DNA from 4 places in the Clostridium sp. AN503 genome. Region 2 is predicted to be linked to each of the others. Evidence: predicted binding sites of a transcription regulator. Region 2 holds the regulator's gene; each other region holds the start of a gene.
The links. Region 2 encodes Rex, which represses fermentation and respiration genes when NADH is low (regulators of the CRP and FNR family bind a similar motif). Its sites were predicted from a motif close to ATTGTTAANNNNTTAACAAT; they were not measured.
Positions count from the first base shown of each region.

Region 1: a site for Rex is predicted at 3,083-3,102, ahead of gap (type I glyceraldehyde-3-phosphate dehydrogenase). Genes of this name have one in related genera too.
Region 3: a site for Rex is predicted at 2,769-2,788, ahead of adhE (bifunctional acetaldehyde-CoA/alcohol dehydrogenase). Genes of this name have one in related genera too.
Region 4: a site for Rex is predicted at 2,791-2,810, ahead of fucO (lactaldehyde reductase). Genes of this name have one in related genera too.

Region 1 covers NZ_JBFDTP010000002.1:2,431,615-2,436,530, reverse strand. The annotation lists gene AB1I67_RS18740 (M14 family zinc carboxypeptidase) at 1-567, shown strand, start outside; gene AB1I67_RS18735 (Na/Pi cotransporter family protein) at 1,340-3,010, shown strand; gene gap (type I glyceraldehyde-3-phosphate dehydrogenase) at 3,137-4,165, shown strand; gene AB1I67_RS18725 (phosphoglycerate kinase) at 4,376-4,916, shown strand, end outside.
Region 2 covers NZ_JBFDTP010000002.1:1,338,753-1,343,668, reverse strand. The annotation lists gene AB1I67_RS13465 (NAD(P)H-hydrate dehydratase) at 1-868, opposite strand, end outside; gene AB1I67_RS13460 (redox-sensing transcriptional repressor Rex) at 997-1,698, opposite strand; gene abc-f (ribosomal protection-like ABC-F family protein) at 1,944-3,890, shown strand; gene AB1I67_RS13450 (hypothetical protein) at 3,924-4,916, opposite strand, start outside.
Region 3 covers NZ_JBFDTP010000001.1:912,927-917,842, forward strand. The annotation lists gene adhE (bifunctional acetaldehyde-CoA/alcohol dehydrogenase) at 76-2,688, opposite strand; gene AB1I67_RS04110 (helix-turn-helix transcriptional regulator) at 2,953-3,192, opposite strand; gene AB1I67_RS04115 (DUF4446 family protein) at 3,397-3,912, opposite strand; gene AB1I67_RS04120 (ParB/RepB/Spo0J family partition protein) at 3,943-4,916, opposite strand, start outside.
Region 4 covers NZ_JBFDTP010000002.1:3,001,432-3,006,347, reverse strand. The annotation lists gene AB1I67_RS21285 (hypothetical protein) at 1-366, shown strand, start outside; gene AB1I67_RS21280 (hypothetical protein) at 403-963, shown strand; gene AB1I67_RS21275 (hypothetical protein) at 914-1,585, shown strand; gene AB1I67_RS21270 (hypothetical protein) at 1,564-1,998, shown strand; gene AB1I67_RS21265 (TetR/AcrR family transcriptional regulator C-terminal domain-containing protein) at 2,091-2,642, shown strand; gene fucO (lactaldehyde reductase) at 2,873-4,021, shown strand; gene AB1I67_RS21255 (MBL fold metallo-hydrolase) at 4,267-4,896, shown strand.

The DNA of each region.
Region 1 (4,916 bases), 1.1 Mb from region 2:
CGTTCTGAACAGCTCAGGCAGACGATCAACCAGTGCTACGCAAGCGACCAGTCCCTTGGCAGGACCAGCGCCGCATTTGACCGCTATCTGGATTACTGGAAGGCGAACGGGCGCGGTGTAGATCTGAATCAGAATTTTCCGGCAAACTGGGAGCAGGTGACATCGGCTCCGGCTCCGTCCTATGCAACCTACCGCGGGACCAGCGCTCTTTCGGAGCCTGAGAGCCAGGCGCTTGCCAATCTGATCAGTTCCCGCAGCTGGGCGGCGACTATCAGCTATCACAGCATGGGAAATATTATTTACTGGGATTATCCGGGCAACAAAGTGACTGACCAGTCCAGAGATCTGGCGAATATGGTTTCTGGGAAGACCGGATACCGGCTGGCGGGAAGCAGCGGTCATGGTGGATTTAAGGACTGGGTGCAGATTAACGATAGTCCAGTGCCAAGCCTGACTTTGGAGGTGGGAAGCGTTTCCTGCCCGATGCCGGTTTCGGAGTTTACGGATGTTTGGAACCGCAACAATGAAGTGTGGGCGGTGGTTATGAAGTTTGCTTTGGAGCATTAATGGGGCGGCCGCAGGGGGGACGGCCGGGAATGGGCGCCGGGGCCTGGGATGCGGGCCGGGACTGCTGGATTGTCGTCGGCGGGAAGCTCTAAGCTCCTGACAGCAAAAAAGCGGGGTACCAGGGACAGTCGAACCGAATTCTTGATGAATTCGCTTCTCCGGTCCCTTCGCAGTTTGATGTTGTGCATCAAACTGCGCCCCCGCTTTTTTTGCTGCCAGAAGCTAAGTGCTTCCAGGCCTCCGCAATATGCAGTCCCTGCCCGCATCCCAGGCCCCGGCGCCCATTCCCGGCCTGTTTCCTGGCGGCCGCTGGGGAGGAAAACCTTAAAACCTTAAAACCTTAAAACCTTAAAACCTTAAAACCTTAAAACCTTAAAACCTTAAAACCTTAAAACCTTAAAACCTTAAAACCTTAAAAACCTTAGAATTTTTTTGAGTTTTAAAGTTTTCTGAATCTTAAAAAGTTTAAAAATTCTTAACTGTTTTTTATCTTGAATCCTTGAAGTGTCTTTTATTTTTGTTTCTTAAGTGAAATTCCATTTTAACGTTTTGAAATCCTGTTTTTTGCGTCTGTTTTTTGTGCTGTGGTTTTGTTGAAGTGACAATTTGGGGTGGGGGAATTGGAAAAATTTACACAAATTAGCCTAAAATTTAACATTCTGTTAATTCTGGTTGAAATAAGAGTTGGCTGTATGTTATCATTAGCGTGTATGCGTTTTTTGCAGGATAAGGAAAATGAATAAAAGTACGAAGTGGGTATGAGGAGGAAGATATGTCAATTAATGACATTTCAAATGCATTTGGTTTTTTAGGCGGGCTGGGGATGTTTTTGTATGGTATGAACATCATGGCGGATGGTATGCAGAAGACGGCGGGGAGTAAGATGAGCAGTTTTCTGGGGATGCTGACCAATAACCGGCTGCTGGCTATTGCGCTGGGCGCGTTGATCACGGCGATCATTCAGAGCAGCGGCGCTACGACTGTTATGGTGGTCGGTTTTGTTAGTGCTGGTGTACTGAACCTGACTCAGGCGGTGGGAGTGATCATGGGTGCCAATATCGGTACTACCATCACGGCGTGGATCGTATCCATGAGCCAGCTGGGGGATGCGTTCGAGATCATGAAACCGGGCTTTTATGCTCCATGTATTATTGGGATCGGCGCACTTTTGCTGGTGTTTGCAAAGAGCCAGAAGAAAAAGACAGTGGGCGAGATCATGATCGGTCTGGGACTGCTGTTTATTGGGCTGGACTTTATGTCGGGATCTATTTCGCCTTATACGGATGCTCCGATCTTTGCAAAGGCGTTTGAGGTGCTGGGCGGCAATCCTCTGCTGGGGATGCTGATCGGTGCGCTGGTGACGGCGTTATTGCAGAGTTCTTCTGCATCTGTGGGTATTTTGCAGACCCTTGCCATGAATGGGATCGTTACGACTAATGCGGCTATTTATATTACTTTGGGACAGAATATCGGGTCTTGTGTGACGGCTATGCTCTCCAGTATGGGCGGGTCCCGCACGGCGAAGCGGGCAGCTGTGATGCATCTGACGTTTAATATTATTGGTGCTGTACTGTTTGGAACCCTTGGGTTTGTGTTGTTTGCGCTGCGTCCGGCCTTTGCCGCTTCTAATATCAGTGCGGTACAGATTTCCATATTCCATACGGTGTTTAACTTGAGTATGACTACGCTGCTGTTCCCGTTCGCAAACCAGCTGGTGAAGCTGTCCGGGCTGGTGGTCAAGGAGAAGCCGGAGACTGTACCGGTGGAGGACGAGGAGACTGCGGCTACGTTCAAACATCTGGATGAGCGTATTTTCGAGTCTCCGGCATTTGCGGTGGAGACTGCGGCTCTTGAAGTGGTCCATATGGGGCAGATCACCCTGGATAATGTAAAGCGTGCTTTGGATGCCATATTGACTGAAAATCTGGAAGAAGTGGAAACCGTGTATAAAACGGAGAAAACCATCGACAATATGGAGAAGATGCTGACAGAGTATCTGATCAAGGTGGATAATCTGTCCCTGACAGAAAAGCAGAAAAAGGTCGTCAACAACTTATTCTACAGCGTCAGCGATATCGAGCGCATCGGTGATCATGCGGAAAACCTGGCAGAGCAGGCGGAGTATATGGTGGAGCATCATCTGGACTTTTCTGAGACCGGTTTTGATGATTTGAAATCGATTGGCGCCAGCGTGATCAAATCATTCCAGTACGCCATCGATGCACGTCAGACCGGCAACATGGATTCGGTCCGCAAGGTGAGCCAGTATGAGGATGATGTGGACAGCCAGGAAGAGGAGCTGCGGGAGAAGCATATCGAGCGTTTATCCAACGGCGTGTGCAAGCCTTCTGCCGGTGTTGTGTTCCTGGATATCATCAGCAACCTGGAGAGAGTGTCTGATCATGCCTACAATCTGGCTGGTTATGTGAAAGATGAAATGTAATTTTTAAAGAGTTCGTAAAATAGGAAAAAACCTCTTGCTATTTTATGTATAATTAGGTAAAATAGAAGGTAGGTTGATTATAATTTAACAATCATTAAATTTTTAACAATGTAGGAGGAATGAATCATGGCAGTAAAAGTAGCAATCAATGGTTTTGGTCGTATCGGCCGTCTGGCTTTCAGACAGATGTTTGGAGCAGAGGGTTATGAGGTAGTAGCTATCAATGATTTAACCGATCCGAAGATGTTGGCTCACTTATTAAAATATGATACCGCTCAGGGCGGCTACTGCGGACGTTTGGGCGAGGGCCTGCACACTGTAGAGGCTGGCGAGGGTTCCATCACTGTAGACGGCAAAGAGATCAAGATCTACGCAGAGAAGAACGCAGCAGATCTTCCGTGGGCAGAGGTTGGCGTTGACGTAGTATTAGAGTGTACCGGTTTCTACTGCTCTAAGGACAAGTCTCAGGCTCATATCGATGCAGGCGCTAAGAAGGTTGTTATCTCCGCACCGGCTGGCAACGATCTGCCGACTATCGTATTCAGCGTAAATGAGAACGTTCTGACCAAGGATGACACCATCATTTCCGCAGCTTCCTGTACCACCAACTGCCTGGCTCCGATGGCTAAGGCTCTGAATGATTATGCTCCGATCCAGTCTGGTATCATGAGCACCATTCATGCATACACCGGCGACCAGATGATCCTGGATGGCCCGCACAGAAAAGGCGATCTGCGCAGAGCAAGAGCTGGCGCAGCTAACATCGTTCCGAACTCCACCGGCGCAGCAAAAGCAATCGGCCTGGTTATTCCGGAGCTGAACGGCAAGCTGATCGGTTCTGCACAGCGTGTTCCGGTACCGACCGGTTCCACCACCATCTTAACCGCAGTGGTTAAGGGCGCTGACGTGACCAAAGAGGGCATCAACGCAGCTATGAAGGCAGCAGCTTCTGCATCCTTCGGCTACAATGAGGATCCGATCGTTTCTTCTGACGTTATCGGCATGAAGTTCGGTTCCCTGTTCGATGCAACCCAGACCATGGTTTCCAAGATTGGCGATGATTTATATCAGGTACAGGTTGTTTCCTGGTATGACAATGAGAATTCTTACACCAGCCAGATGGTTCGCACCATTAAGTACTTCGCTGAGCTGTAAGTATTGAACACTTGGCGAACCCGAGCCGTCAGGCGAAAGGTGAGGTTAGTGTGAAAGCTGTTCCCGAGACTTGGCGAGGTTCTTTCGAGCCTTAGTCGGGTGGAACATCATTATCATCATACAGTTAAGACTCAATAAGGGTCCGGTCTAAAAAGGACCGGACCTTTTTCTGATGTAAAAGAATATTGTATACAAGAAAGGGGCAACACTATGTTGAACAAAAAAACTGTTGACGATTTAAAAGATTTACAGGGCAAGAGAGTCCTGGTACGCTGCGATTTCAACGTTCCGTTAAAAGAGGGCGTTATCCAGAACTATAACCGTATCGACGGCGCGATCCCGACGATCAAGAAGCTTCTTGACCAGGGCGCCCGTGTGATCCTGTGTTCCCATTTGGGCAAGCCGAAGGGTGAGCCGCTTCCGGAGATGAGCCTGGCGCCGGTTGCTCCGGCACTGTCTGAGAGATTGGGCGTTACCGTAAAGTTTGCTGATGATCCGAAGGTTACCGGCCCGGAGACCCAGAAGATGGCTGAGGAGTTGAAGGACGGCGAGGTGCTGCTGCTCCAGAATACCCGTTACCGCGGCGAAGAGACCAAGTACGGCAAGGACCCGGCTGCTGAGGATTATGCAAAAGAGCTGGCATCCCTGTGCGACGGCATCTTTGTAAACGATGCATTCGGTACCGCTCACAGAGCTCACTGCTCCAACGTCGGCGTTGCAAAATGCTGCAAGGAGAACGTGGTTGGCTATC
Region 2 (4,916 bases):
GGAGGACTGCCCGGTTCTCCGGGACCGTCAGGATCTTCACCAGCCCTGCTCCCGCCCGGTAGGCGGCAAGCGCGCTTAAATAAGCGGCACCGCTCATGCCCACAGAACCTGCTATGACAAGCAGCTTTCCGAACGTTCCCTTATTGCCGTCTGCCTGGCGCGCCGGAATCCGGCTCCGGTCCGACGGCTCCAGTATCATCCCGTCCCAGCCTGCGCAGGTTAAGCTCACCTGGGAAAATCCGATATCGGCCACCTCTGCCGCCCCCGCATAGCTCCTGCCGGGATACAGCATCAGGCCTGTCTTTAAATATCCAAAAGTCACGGTAATATCTGCCGGCAGTGCAGCGCCCATAACGGCACCGGTATCTGCATGGATGCCGGATGGGATATCTACTGCCACCACCTTTGCTTCCCCCGACCTGCGTTTTTCAGCAAGCATCTTAAGAAGCTCTCGGTATTCACCCTCGATCTCCCTGCCCAATCCGATCCCGAACAAAGCGTCCACGATCACGTCACAGCTTCCCGGGACAAAATCACTGTACTCCACCATCGGAACATCCAGGTTTTCCGCAATCTGCTGCTGGACCCTGTGCTCGTGTGAGGCATGCTCTAAGCTGCCTGCTAAAAGAACCGTCACATCGTATCCTCTGCATTTAAGAATACGCGCTGCCGCAATACCGTCAGCGCCGTTGTTGCCGGTTCCGCAGACAGACAGAACGCGGGCAGAGGACGGGGAAAGGATACGCTCTGCTGCATCGGCCACCGCCAGCGCTGCGCGCTCCATCAGAACCAGGGACGGGATTTTGATCCGGTCTATGGTATCCTTGTCAATCTGCTTCATCTGGCTGCCGGTTACTGCGTATTTCATGATCTCGAAACCTCCTTTGAAGTGGAAGCGGGGATATTTTCCGCCCTATAAAAATATTCATAAAAATTTTCCTTTGTGAACAAACTCACACGGAGAATTTTTATGAATATTTTTGCATGCCCAATATATCAGGATCTTGTACTGTCTTTTTCCTGCCTGGCAGGTTTCATCTCTGTCTGCTCCTTCTCTTCATCGATCCGGTCCTGCATGCTGCACACGCGGTAAGACAGGCGCATCAGGCTCTCTGACAGGTGTACGTTCTCCACCACCACATCGTCCGGTACCGTTAAGTCCACATGGGCGAAATTCCAGATCGCTTTGATGCCTGCGTCAACCAGACGGTCGGCAATCTCGGGAGCTTTGGTCTTGGGGATCGTCAGCGCCGCCATCTGCACATCGTTGTCCCTTATAAACTGCTCCAGATCATCCACACCACGGATCTCTATGCCGCGCACCACCAGGCCGATCAGTCTGGGATTGATATCAAACATTCCCTTGATGATAAATCCCCGCTTCTCAAAATTGGCATAATTGGCGATAGCCTGGCCCAGGTTCCCGGCCCCGATGATGATCAGGTTGTGCTGCCGGTCGATCCCCAGTATCTTCCCGATCTCCGTATAAAGATATTTGACATTATAGCCATATCCCTGCTGGCCAAAGCCGCCGAAATTATTTAAATCCTGCCGGATCTGCGATGCCGTCACTCTCATCCTGACGCTCAGCTCGTTGGACGAGATCCGCTCCACCCCCGATTCCAGCAATTCCCCCAGATAACGGTAATATCTCGGAAGCCGTGTTATGACCGCCTTAGATATCTCTCTACCTTCCATGATATTCACCTCTCATTCAATCAACTTCCTTTTATTATACCTTTTCGTCAATTTTATGTCAAATATGTTTTCATACATTTCCGGCAGGTTTGTAAATTTATACAAGGAAAGGAGCTTAAGTTTCCGCTGCAAAATGCAAAAACTCAAGGGAAAAGAAATGTTGAAAAAAAGTGCAGGCTATATTATACTAGCTTGAGATATAATAGTTGTACTTAAACATACTGCAGGAAACGGAGTGATATCCTATGATATTATCGTGCAATCACATAAACAAGGCATTCGGCACAGACCAGATCCTGTCCGATGTGTCCTTCCATATAGAAGACCAGGAAAAGGCCGCCATCGTCGGTATCAACGGCGCCGGCAAATCTACCCTGCTGAAGATCATCGTCGGCGAACTTGCTGCTGACCAGGGCGAAGTGGTCCTGTCCAAAGGAAAAACCCTGGGTTATCTGGCACAGCACCAGGATCTTGACAGCTCCCGCAGCATCTACGAGGAGCTTAAGGAAGTAAAACGCCCCATCATCGAGATGGAGCAGCAGATCCGCAGCCTGGAACTGAAGATGAAGGATGCGCAGGGAGAAGAGCTGGAACAGATGCTTTCCGCCTACAGCCGCTTAAACCACACCTTCGAGCTGGAAAACGGCTACGCCTGGCAGAGTGAGATCACCGGCGTTTTAAAGGGTCTGGGCTTTTGCGAGGACGAATTTGACAAAAAGGTCACTACTCTGTCGGGAGGCCAGAAGACCCGCGTATCCTTAGGCCGGCTCCTGCTCTCCCGCCCGGATGTGATCCTTCTCGACGAGCCGACCAACCATCTGGATATGGAATCCATCGCATGGCTTGAGACCTATCTCTTAAACTACAACGGGGCTGTCGTGATCGTCGCCCATGACCGGTATTTCTTAAACCGCGTGGTCACAAAGATCGTGGAGCTGGAACAGGGCCGCAGCGCCGTCTACCAGGGCAACTACACCGCCTACAGCGAGAAAAAAGCCATGGTCCGCGCCGCCCAGATGAAAGCCTATTTAAACCAGCAGCAGGAGATCAGGCATCAGGAGGAAGTGATCACCAAGCTCAAATCCTTCAACCGGGAAAAGTCCATTAAACGCGCGGAGAGCCGGGAAAAGATGCTTGCCAAGATCGAGGTCCTTGAAAAGCCCGTGGAAGTCAATGATGAGATGCATATCGCTTTGGAGCCCAATATCACCAGCGGCAACGACGTGCTGACCATCCGGGATTTAAGCAAGGCCTTTGGCAGCCAGAAGCTGTTTGACCACATCGATATGGATGTGAAACGAGGCGAGCGGGTTGCCATCATCGGCAACAATGGTACCGGGAAGACCACCATTTTAAAGCTGATCAACGGGATGCTGCCCGCCGATACCGGGACCATCACCCTCGGTTCCAAGGTCCATGTCGGTTACTACGACCAGGAGCACCATGTGCTCCACATGGAAAAGACTGTGTTTGAGGAGGTCCAGGACGCCTACCCTAACCTGACCAACACCCAGGTGCGCAATATCCTTGCCGCATTTTTATTTACGGGCGACGATGTGTTTAAGCGAATCTCCGATTTAAGCGGCGGGGAGCGGGGACGTGTTTCCCTCGCAAAGCTGATGCTCTCGGAGGCGAACTTCTTGATCCTGGACGAGCCGACCAACCATTTAGATATTACCTCCAAGGAGATCTTGGAGGATGCGCTGCAGAATTATACCGGCACAGTTCTGTACGTGTCCCATGACCGGTATTTCATCAATCAGACTGCCACCCGGATCCTGGAGCTGACTGGTCGGACGCTGCTTAATTATATCGGGAATTACGACTATTACTTAGAGAAAAAAGAACTGATGACAAGCCTCTACGTGACCCCGGCTGCTGATTCCGGCGACTCTGTTATGGCTTCCGGAGTTTCTTCCTCCAGCAATGGAGAAGCCGTATCTGAAGTCAAGCAGGACTGGAAAGCCCAGAAGGAGGAGCAGGCGCGCATCCGCAAACGCCAGAACGATCTAAAGAAAACAGAGGACGAGATCCACCGCCTTGAAACCCGCGATGCAGAGATTGACGGGCTTTTAACCCTGGAGGAGATCTACACGGATGTGGATAAGCTTTTAGAACTTAACAATGAAAAAGAGTCCATCCAGACAAAGCTGGAAGAACTCTATGAACAGTGGGAGGAGCTGGCGGAATAACTGCCGGCTCTTCTTTTCTATGACTCTTTTGATCTATTCTGCCGCTTCTGTACTTTCCTCCGGCCTTTTCACACCAGGCCCGTAGCCTTCTTCCGCCGCGATCCTGGCCGCCCGCTCCGCAGCCTCCTTCCGCTCCGCTTCCCGTTTTGCTTTCAGCCTGGCCCTGGTCTCCTCGTCGTCCTTCATGTGCAGGATCTCCTCAAGCACCTCGCAGGCTCTGGGAGCATTGCGCAGCATATCCTCCTTCGTCTCCCCATCCAGATACGCCGCAAACAGCTTTCCGAAGTAGAACTGGCTGTCATTGGAATAGTAATCCGGTATCTCCAGCAGGCTGTGCAGCGCATTGTAATCATTCCACAGTTCCTGCATCCGCACATCCCCCTCCTGATAGCAGCCCGCGGCATATCCCACGTACTCGCCGAACGCCTGCAGGATAGAATCTGCGTCCGTAAACTTCGCCTTTTTGTAATGGGTGTCCACGCTGTGATAAACGTAATAGACCCCCATATCTGTACTGGGCGCCGCAAAATATTTCTTTTTCTTGTAAAACATGAACTGCCAGCCGTCCTTTACAAACTGGGCAATCCAGGACCTGGGCACCTCGTAGAGATAATCCGTGATCAGGTCCTTATCCTCTGATGTGGGATTTTCCGAACCGATCACACGGATGTCATGCGATTCATCCGGCTGTCCATCCGCATCGTAGTATTTCAGTCCGATATACTGGTTCCACGTCATATGCCCGTTTGCATAAAAATGGTACGTCACCCCGTCGATGCCCCGGCTCCCGCCATCTGCCATCCAGCCGGACGGGTCAAACCAGTACCATTCGCCCTCATATTTGAGCCAGCCCGTATGCGGAGTCTGATCCTCGTCATAATAATACCAATGGTGGTCCCTGTCGCTGTAATGCCAGTTGGCTCCCCCGCTGCCCGGCGCCGACATGGCAAATGCCTGTCCTGCCCCCGGTATCACCGGCAATGCCGGCACTGCCATCACCGCTGCCAGGACAAGCGGAAATATCCT
Region 3 (4,916 bases), on a different contig from region 2:
AGTGTGTGCCATGAAGCCACCAGCTTCTGTCACACACTCTTTTTGCAACACATCACATGAAAGATTTATCGATATTTATTTCCCGTAATAAGCTCTTAAATACATATCCTTGATCTCGCTCATCAGCGGATATCTCGGGTTGGCGCCGGTGCACTGGTCATCAAAGGCCTGCTCCACCATAGCATCCAGCGTATCCAGAAAATACTTTTCATCTACGCCGTACTCAGCAATTGTCTTCTTGATGCCTACGGTCGCCTTCAGCTCCTCGATCTTGTCGATCAGCTTCTTCACAGCCTCCTCATCATTCTTCGCCTGAATGCCCACGAAACGTGCACACTCTGCGTATCTTGCCATGGTGTGCGGATACTCATACTGCGGGAAGGTACCCATCTTGGTCGGAACCTCCGCAGAGTTGAACTCCACTACCAGGGAGATCAAAAGCGCGTTGGCAACACCGTGCGGGATGTGATGGAACGCACCCAGCTTGTGGGCCATGGAGTGACATACGCCCAGGAATGCATTGTTGAATGCCATACCTGCCATGCAGGAAGCGTCTGCCATCTTGCATCTTGCCTCAACATCATTGCCGTTTGCATAAGCTCTCGGCAGATAATCGAATACGCCCTTCATAGCTTTCAGCGCCAGACCATCCGTATAATCAGAAGCCATCACAGAAGCATATGCCTCAAGTGCATGAGTCAGTACGTCAACACCGGATGCGCTGGTTAAGCCCTTCGGCTGGCTCATCATATTGTCAGCATCTACGATGGACATCTTCGGCATCAGCTCATAGTCAGCCAGCGGATATTTTACGCCGGTCTCCTGATCGGTGATAACTGCGAAAGAAGTCACCTCGGAACCTGTACCGGAGGAAGTCGGGATCGCTACAAAGTAAGCTTTCTCGCCCATCTTCGGGAAGGTGTAAACACGTTTCCGGATATCCATGAAACGCATAGCCATATCCTGGAAATCTACTTCCGGATGCTCGTACATTACCCACATGATCTTACCTGCATCCATTGCAGAACCGCCGCCAAGCGCGATGATCACATCCGGCTGGAAGGCTGCCATAGCCTTAGCGCCTGCCTGTGCATTGGCCAGGGTCGGATCCGGCTGGACATCAGAGAAGCACTGGTAAACAATTCCCATCTCATTCAGCTTGTCAGTGATCGGTTTGGTATATCCATTCATATATAAGAAGGAGTCGGTTACGATAAATGCTCTCTTCTTGCCAAGCACATCCTTCAGCTCGCTGAGTGCCACCGGCATACAGCCCTTCTTGAAATAAACCTTCTCAGGTGCTCTGAACCACAGCATGTTCTCTCTCCTCTCAGCCACAGTCTTAATGTTCAGCAGATGCTTCACGCCTACGTTCTCGGATACGGAGTTGCCGCCCCAGGAACCGCAGCCCAGCGTAAGAGAAGGAGTCAGTTTAAAGTTGTAGATATCACCGATACCGCCATGAGAAGAAGGTGTATTGATCAGGATACGGCAGGTCTTCATGGCAGCTGCATGCTTCAGGATCTTCTCTTCCTCGTTCACATTCACATACAGAGACGCCGTATGGCCATATCCGCCGTCAGCAACAAGCTGCTCTGCTTTTGCCAGCGCGTCATCAAAATCCTTCGCCTTGTACATAGCCAGTACCGGAGACAGCTTCTCGTGAGCAAACTCCTCGCTGATATCTACAGACTCAACTTCACCGATCAGGATCTTGGCAGTCTCCGGAACCTCAACGCCGGACAGCTGTGCGATCTTATAAGCGCTCTGTCCAACGATCTTTGCATTCAGTGCGCCGTTGATGATGATGGTCTTTCTTACCTTATCCAGCTCTTCCCCTTTCAGGAAATAGCATCCACGGTCTGCAAATTCTTTTCTTACTGCATTGTAAACCGGCTCCACAACCGTTACAGACTGCTCAGACGCACAGATCATGCCGTTATCAAAGGTCTTGGAATGGATGATGGAGTTTACTGCCAGCTTGATATCCGCCGTGTCATCAATGATGACCGGGGTATTGCCTGCGCCTACGCCAAGTGCCGGTTTTCCGGAGGAGTATGCCGCCTTAACCATGCCAGGACCGCCTGTAGCCAGGATGATATCGGCATCCTTCATGACCGTGTTGGTCAGCTCCAGAGACGGTACATCGATCCATCCGATGATCCCTTCCGGTGCTCCTGCCTTAACAGCTGCATCCAGAACTACCTTTGCTGCTGCGATCGTGGAATTCTTCGCACGGGGATGTGGGGAAATGATGATCGCATTCCTGGTCTTTAAAGAGATCAGCGTTTTAAAGATCGCGGTGGAAGTCGGGTTGGTGGTCGGAATAACTGCCGCTACCAGTCCGATCGGTTCTGCAATCTTCCTGATCCCGTATGCCTTATCTTCCTCAACCACGCCGCAGGTCTTTGTCTCTTTATATGTATTGTAGATATATTCTGCTGCGTAGTTGTTCTTGATAACCTTATCCTCGACAACACCCATTCCAGTCTCTTCCACAGCCATCTTTGCCAGTGGAAGTCTCATCTTATTGGCAGCAGATGCAGCTTCGTAGAAAATCTTGTCTACCTGCTCCTGGGTGAACGTTGCAAAAACCTTCTGCGCTTCGCGCATCGCCCTCATCTTGGCTTCCAAAGCTTCTACATTGTCGATTACTCCCGTAACCATGGTTTCTTCTTTCTTTGCCATTACTCTCTCTCCTTCATGTGATATGGGTTTATATTATCGATATTTTTTTAACAATCTTAATGCTAACTGCATTATACTAATTTGTTAAATAATTGTCAATATAATAAGTTATAATTTTTTTGATTTTTAACAAAAAAATATCAACAAAATAAACAGAACAGGAGTTCCCTCTCAAAATCAGCCTCAAATAGAAAAAATCCAGCCGGATCATATACAAAATATATGACCCAACCGGATCTCCTCTACATCCGCTCTTCTATTTATTTACTCATCTGGATCCAGTTTATCAAATATATCTGAATCATAGAACTCGCGGATTGTTATGCCAAGTCCGTCAGCAATCTTATTAATATTTACGATACCGGGATTCTTACTTTTTCCGTTTACAATACTCTTATAAGTTGACGCCGGCATTCCTGCTTTATAAGTGACAGAATATCCACTTAAATTCTTTTGCTTACACAATTCGGCAATCCTATAGCTGGTAGCTTCACAAATCGTCATAACAACCCTCCTTTTTGGATAAGTTTAGTCGAATTTTGGTTCAATATAGGGCGATAAAGTATTCCGTAAGCTATAGATTACCAGATATTTCTATTTTTTTAAAAGTGATATAACTGGAGCATACTGTTTTTTCCAATGAAAAAGACCAGATGATTTTCATAAATAACAAAATCATCTGGTCTTTCTATTATAAATAAATTGATCTTATTGACTCTTTTCCTTATAACCCAGCGCCTGCTCCAGCGCTACCTTCTCCTCATTGCCCAGAAGCACGTCGGTCTGCCCGCGATCCACTTCTTTTAAATAGAGGTAACAGCCTTCCCGGCTGTGAACTGAGTTGATGACAAAACCTGTATTTGTATAATCCAGCAATGCAAGAGCAAAACTCAAATTGCCTCCCATTCCTTTAAATGCATTATACTTCACCACGCCTACCTTCTGGAACGCTGCACGGCTGTTTTTATTGGCAATACGGATAGAATCCTTATTGGCCCGATCCTGTGACTTCAGCTCCACAATCTCTTCCATCTGATGGATGATCATCGCCTCCATACTTTCTGCATCTTTTCCCCGCATAAAATAGTCATAACGGCGATATAATTTTCTCATCTTAATGATACATATGATGACGGCAATTAACAGTATAAAGGTCAAAACTGCCTGTGCAATGATGATATAGATTGGATCAAATCCAAGGTTATTTATGATACTTCCTTCCATCTTGTACTTCACTCCTGTCCTTTGTGTATCTTACCGGATGGATTCGATCAACTCGACGATCCGCTCCAATTCTGACTCCGAATAATATTCTATTTCGATTCTGCCCTTATTCTTGTCTTTCCTGCTGATATTTACCTTTGTTCCCATAGCTGTCTTCATGCGTTCTTCCAGATCGCGGAAAATCAGCTCCAGCGCTTCATCATTCGGTTTCTTTTTCTTCTCTTTTTTCTCTTTTCCAAGAAGCTTGACCGCTTTCTCCACTTCACGCACACTCAGCCGGTTCTGCTCAATCTTCTGGGCAAGTTCTAACTGGAGCTTTGGATCTTCCACTCCGAGCAGCGCCCTTGCGTGTCCGCTGGTAATACGGTTTTCCACCAACATCTGCCGAACTTCCGGCGTCAGATTCAAAAGACGCATACTGTTGGTGATTGTGGACCGGTTTTTAGAAACCCGCTCCGCGATCTCCTCCTGTTTCAGCTGAAACTCCTGCATCAGACGCTGATAAGCCAGCGCTTCCTCAATCGGGTTTAAATCTTCTCGCTGGACATTCTCAATCAGCGCAATCTCCATAGCCTGCTGAGGGCTGTATTCCCGGATCACAACCGGTACTTCCTTTAAGCCCGCCAGCTTTGCTGCCCTCCATCGGCGTTCGCCAGCTACAATCTCAAATCCGCTTTCCTTTTTCTGTACCAATAATGGCTGCAATACCCCATATTTCTTAATGGAGTCCGCCAACTCCTGAAGCTGTTCCTCATTAAAATCTTTCCGTGGCTGATCCCGGTTTGGTTCAATCTTGGAAAGCTTTACGGTGATCTCTTTTTGTTCCTCTGTTTTCTCAGCTTTAGCAGTTTTAACACTGCTTCCTGAGGTTTTATTTTTATTAATTGCCGTGTTTTCTTTGTCTGTGTTTTCTACTGCTGGAGCAGACTCTGACAAACTATGTTCTGCCCGGCGTTCTTTCACAACTTCTTCGACAGTTTCTTCACCAAAAAAGGCTCCCAGCC
Region 4 (4,916 bases), 1.7 Mb from region 2:
AGACCTTCTGTGGCAGCGAGAGCTTACAGAAATATAAAAACCTGGAGAATACGGTACGGAGCGGGCATTCTGTATGAAGCCTGTCTGGCATGCCCGGATCCGGTGATCCGCACGTATCTGATCAAGCTTTTACTGATGGAGGATTCCTGGAAGAGGCTTCCGTTTTTGCTGAGGCTCTACCAGACGGAAGATCTGGAACTGCGTGAAATGATCCACAAAAGGGTGGATAAGCGAAATCCTTATGCGGTTCTTGGACGGACGGAGGAGACGTTGATTCGCCAGGCTCTGGAGGAAACGGCGGATCAGCTTCCGCGGGATCTGATCCAGGGAATCGAGCTGGATTTAAGACATCTGGCAAAACGGTAACTGTATTGACCGGCATACGCACTGGAGGTGCTGTATATGAGGAAAAAGAGGACTGACGGCAGAACCGGTATCGGAAAACGCATTCTGGCAGGAGGTTTGAGTCTGGCTGCAGCCCTGTGCCTGGCGTCCTGCGGGGCAGAAAACGGGGCAGAGACAACCGGCGCTGAGGGTGTGCAGGAGAAACAGCAGGTAAGGCCCGGAGGAGAGGCAGCCCGGCAGGAGGAAACTCAGCCTGCGATCGTGGATGGCGTCCAGCTGGCGGCAGGGTATGGGATTTTCTCTGCGGGCCAGCCGCAGGTTTATGTCATGAAAAAAGAACCAGAGCCGATCGAGACGGACGGCGCGAAAGCCTGGCTTCTGTCTTCCATATATCAGGACGGACTTTTCCGGCTCTTAGTGATGGTGGAGGATCGTTCTGTCACAGAGATCTCCAGGGAAGAGGCTGAGAAGCTGGAGGTTGAGGACGAAGACCAGGGAATGCAGATAAAGCGCATGGGGGAAAGCTGGGGGCCTGATTATTTTCCGATCGATAAGGAACAGGGGATTTATGGGCGCAGCAGCTTTCGAGGTAAAAGCAGGATACAGGAGCGGGAGTGAGGACAGTGAGGGAAATGCCCTGTATACCATAACCGGTGCAGGGATCCCCGGCGGCAGTTTCTCAGGAAAAGAGATTTGGAGCTCACGGAATTATAAAAGCTATCTGACGTATGGATCCGTGACCCACAACTTTGCATTTTACACGGAGGACATGAAGCTGGAAACCGACGGGCCGGAGGGAAGCTACCAGATAAATATCCCCGGCTTTGAAGAAAGTTTTTCCATCGAGTTTGAACAGGCGCCGTCTTACCCGGACGCAGAGCATATTCCGGGGATGGTGATCAAAGACGGGATCGGACTTATGGCTATGGGAGAGTGGACCGAAGACGGCCTGGCGGTGACGACATATACCTGGTCCGACGGAACCGCAGGGGTGACGCCTGAAGTTTCCGGACTCAAGTGCGAGGCCGATGGCAGGACCGGGAAAGGAAAGCAACTCCGGTTTCAGGCCAACCGGAGCGGTTATGGATCGCCCCGGGAGTTTTTGAGCAGAATGGAGGGGCGGGCAAGGACCACATTTTACTATGAGATCCCCGAGCAGTTTCAGGCGGGGGAGTTCTATCTGGAAAGCAGCGGGGCAGCTTTCTGCGCAGAGCAGAATTGGAGCAGTCCGAATGGCTGACGGTCCCGATCCCCGAAACATGGACAGAGCTGGATCTGACAGCGGAACTTGAAGATTGTGCCATTACCATTATCTCAGCCGAAAAAGAGGAGGAGCCAAGGAGCTTTGGAAACGGAGGGGAAGATGGAAAAGAGGAATTCCGCCCCTGCGTGAGCCTGGGGGTTATGGTGACCCGGAAGGAAGGTACGGATAAAGTACTTCAATATGTGCGGATTGTCCAGGAAGAAGAACATCCGGACAATCCAAATTATGACCGGTGGGCGAAAGGTTCTTATCGGAGCGGAAGACTGGCCGAGATCCACGCCTATTATAAAGAGGGGGATCAGGAACTGAAGCTGCGGTTTGAAAGTCCCGAATATGCATGGTACGAGGCGTTCCGGCTGCCGGTACAGATGAAGGCCGCCGGAAAATGATGCGGCTGCCGGTTGTATTTCTCCTGCATTTTCTTTATAATGGATACAAACGGCGGCAATGACGGACCGTTTCAGGAAAATGGGGAATACATATGGCGGATAAGACAAAATACAAACTGGCTGCTTCCATCCGGGAGTGTATGAAGACTACGCCGGTGGACAAGATCACAGTGAAGGATATCGTGGAAGGCTGCGGGATGACCAGACAGACCTTTTACCGGAACTTTAAGGACAAATACGACCTGATCAACTGGTATTTTGACAAGCTGGTGCTTCAGTCCTTTGAACAGATCGGTATGGGCAATACGGTGGGGGAGAGCCTGACCCAGAAGTTCGAGTTTATTTTAAATGAAAAGGCATTTTTTACGGAGGCATTCCGGTCCGATGATCATAATTCCGTGAAGGAGCATGATTTTGAGCTGATCCTCCAGTTTTATAAAAATTTGATCGCCCGCAGACGGAGCCGGCCTCTGGGTGAGGAACTGGAATTCCTGTTGGAGATGTATTGCCGCGGTTCCGTGTATATGACGGAAAAATGGGTGCTGGGAGGCATGAAGGATTCGCCTGCGGATATGTCCCGCAAGCTGGTGGATGCCATGCCTCCGAAGCTGGAAGCGGTGTTTTCAGAACTGGGGCTGGTATAGGGGCAGGACTGTGAATGATGTTCCTGACTAAAGCAGGCGGACGGTCTGGAGGAATCGGTAAACTGCACAAAACGCACTGGTATATTTAACCAAAAATAAAAGGAAAGTGACAGATGGAACCGTTTGTCACTTTCTTTTTTGCATAGGGATTGTTAAAATCATGTCAGAAGCAAAAAGACGGGGGACCGCAGGACAGTCCTCCAGCAAAATGCAAAAAGGAGAGTAAGATCATGGCAAACAGAATCGTATTGAACGAGACTTCCTATCACGGCGCAGGCGCCATCCAGGAGATTGTGGCAGAGGTGGAAAAAAGGGGCTTTAAAAAGGCTTTTGTCTGCTCCGACCCGGATCTGGTGAAGTTCCAGGTGACGAAGAAAGTAACGGATATACTGGATGGGGCAGGGAAAGCTTACGAGCTGTACTCCGATATCAAGCCGAACCCGACCATCGAGAATGTGCAGACCGGCGTAGACGCATTTAAGGCATCCGGTGCGGATTATATCATTGCCATCGGCGGCGGCTCATCCATGGATACTGCAAAGGCCATCGGTATCATCATCACCAATCCGGAGTTTGCCGATGTAAGAAGCTTAGAGGGCGTTGCCCCGACGAAGAACCCGTGCGTGCCGATCCTGGCCGTACCGACCACCGCAGGCACCGCAGCGGAGGTTACCATCAACTACGTGATCACCGATGTGGAGAAGAAGCGGAAGTTCGTCTGCGTGGACACCCACGATATCCCAGTTGTGGCATTTGTGGACCCGGAGATGATGGCCTCCATGCCGAAGGGCCTGACCGCATCTACCGGTATGGACGCCCTGACCCACGCCATCGAGGGTTACACCACCAAAGGCGCCTGGGAGATGACCGACATGTTCAACTTAAAGGCCATCGAAGTCATTGCCAAATCCCTGCGCGGGGCGGTGGATAACACTCCCGAGGGACGGGAAGGCATGGCGCTTGGACAGTATCTGACCGGTATGGGATTTTCCAACTGCGGACTGGGTATCGTGCATTCCATGGCCCATGCGCTGGGGGCAGTCTATGATACCCCTCATGGCGTAGCCAATGCGATCCTGCTGCCGACGGTCATGGCTTACAATGCGGACGCCACCGGTGACAAGTTCAAATACATCGCAAAGGCCATGGGCGTGGAAGGCGTCGATGACATGAGCCAGGAGGAGTACCGCAAGGCGGCTGTGGACGCGGTGAAGCAGCTTTCCCAGGATGTGGGCATCCCGGCGGACTTAAAGGCGATTGTAAAAGAGGAGGATATCCAGTTCCTGGCAGAGTCTGCAGTGGCGGACGCCTGCGCTCCGGGCAACCCGAAGGATGCGGGGCTTGAGGATATCATTGGACTTTATAAGTCTCTGATGTAAGAAACATATAAGCTGCCAGGGTGCGGCAGATCCATATGATGTGCAGAGTTGGTGTACAGGACTGATGTTCAGATTATAAAATAACAGAATAGCTGCCGTAAATCCAATACGGTCTGTCGATATACAGATGGATTTCATTGGATTTGCGGCAGCTTTTTCATTGGCGGTTGACAAGGCAATTCCCCGACAGTAAACTATAAATATGACAAAACGAAGACGGGTTTTAACGTAAAGGAGGGCGCAGAATGGCGGATCGAGGAAGTATGAGGATAACCTGGCTGGGACATTCCTGTTTTAAGGTAGAATTCCAGGGGTATGCAGTGATCTTTGACCCATATGAGGATGGAAGGGTGCCTGGGTTTAAGCCGCTCCGGGAGACGGCGGATCTGGTACTGTGCAGCCATGAACACGGTGACCACAATTTCCGGGCGGGCATTGAACTGACGGATCATGGGCCGTTGCCGTTTCAGGTCACAGAGATTGCCGCATTTCATGATGACCATCATGGGGAGCTGCGGGGGAGCAACACGATCCGTATCCTGGATGACGGCTGCTTAAAGGTTGCCCATCTGGGTGACTTGGGATGCGGGCTTAACGAGGATCAGGCGGCGCAGCTTGAAGGGCTGGACGCGGTTATGATTCCGGTGGGAGGATTTTATACCATCGATGCGAATCAGGCCAAAGCGCTTGTAGAGCGGATCAAACCCAGGGTGGTGATCCCCATGCATTACCGCAGCGAAACCTTTGGCTATGACGTGCTGGGGACGCTGGACGCGTTCACGGACCAGTGCGACCTGGTGGTGGAATATCCGGGCAATGGGCTGGAGCTTACAAAGGAGACCGAGCCCCATACGGCTGTATTAAAATACGAATGACAGAAGAAAAGACTGGGAGG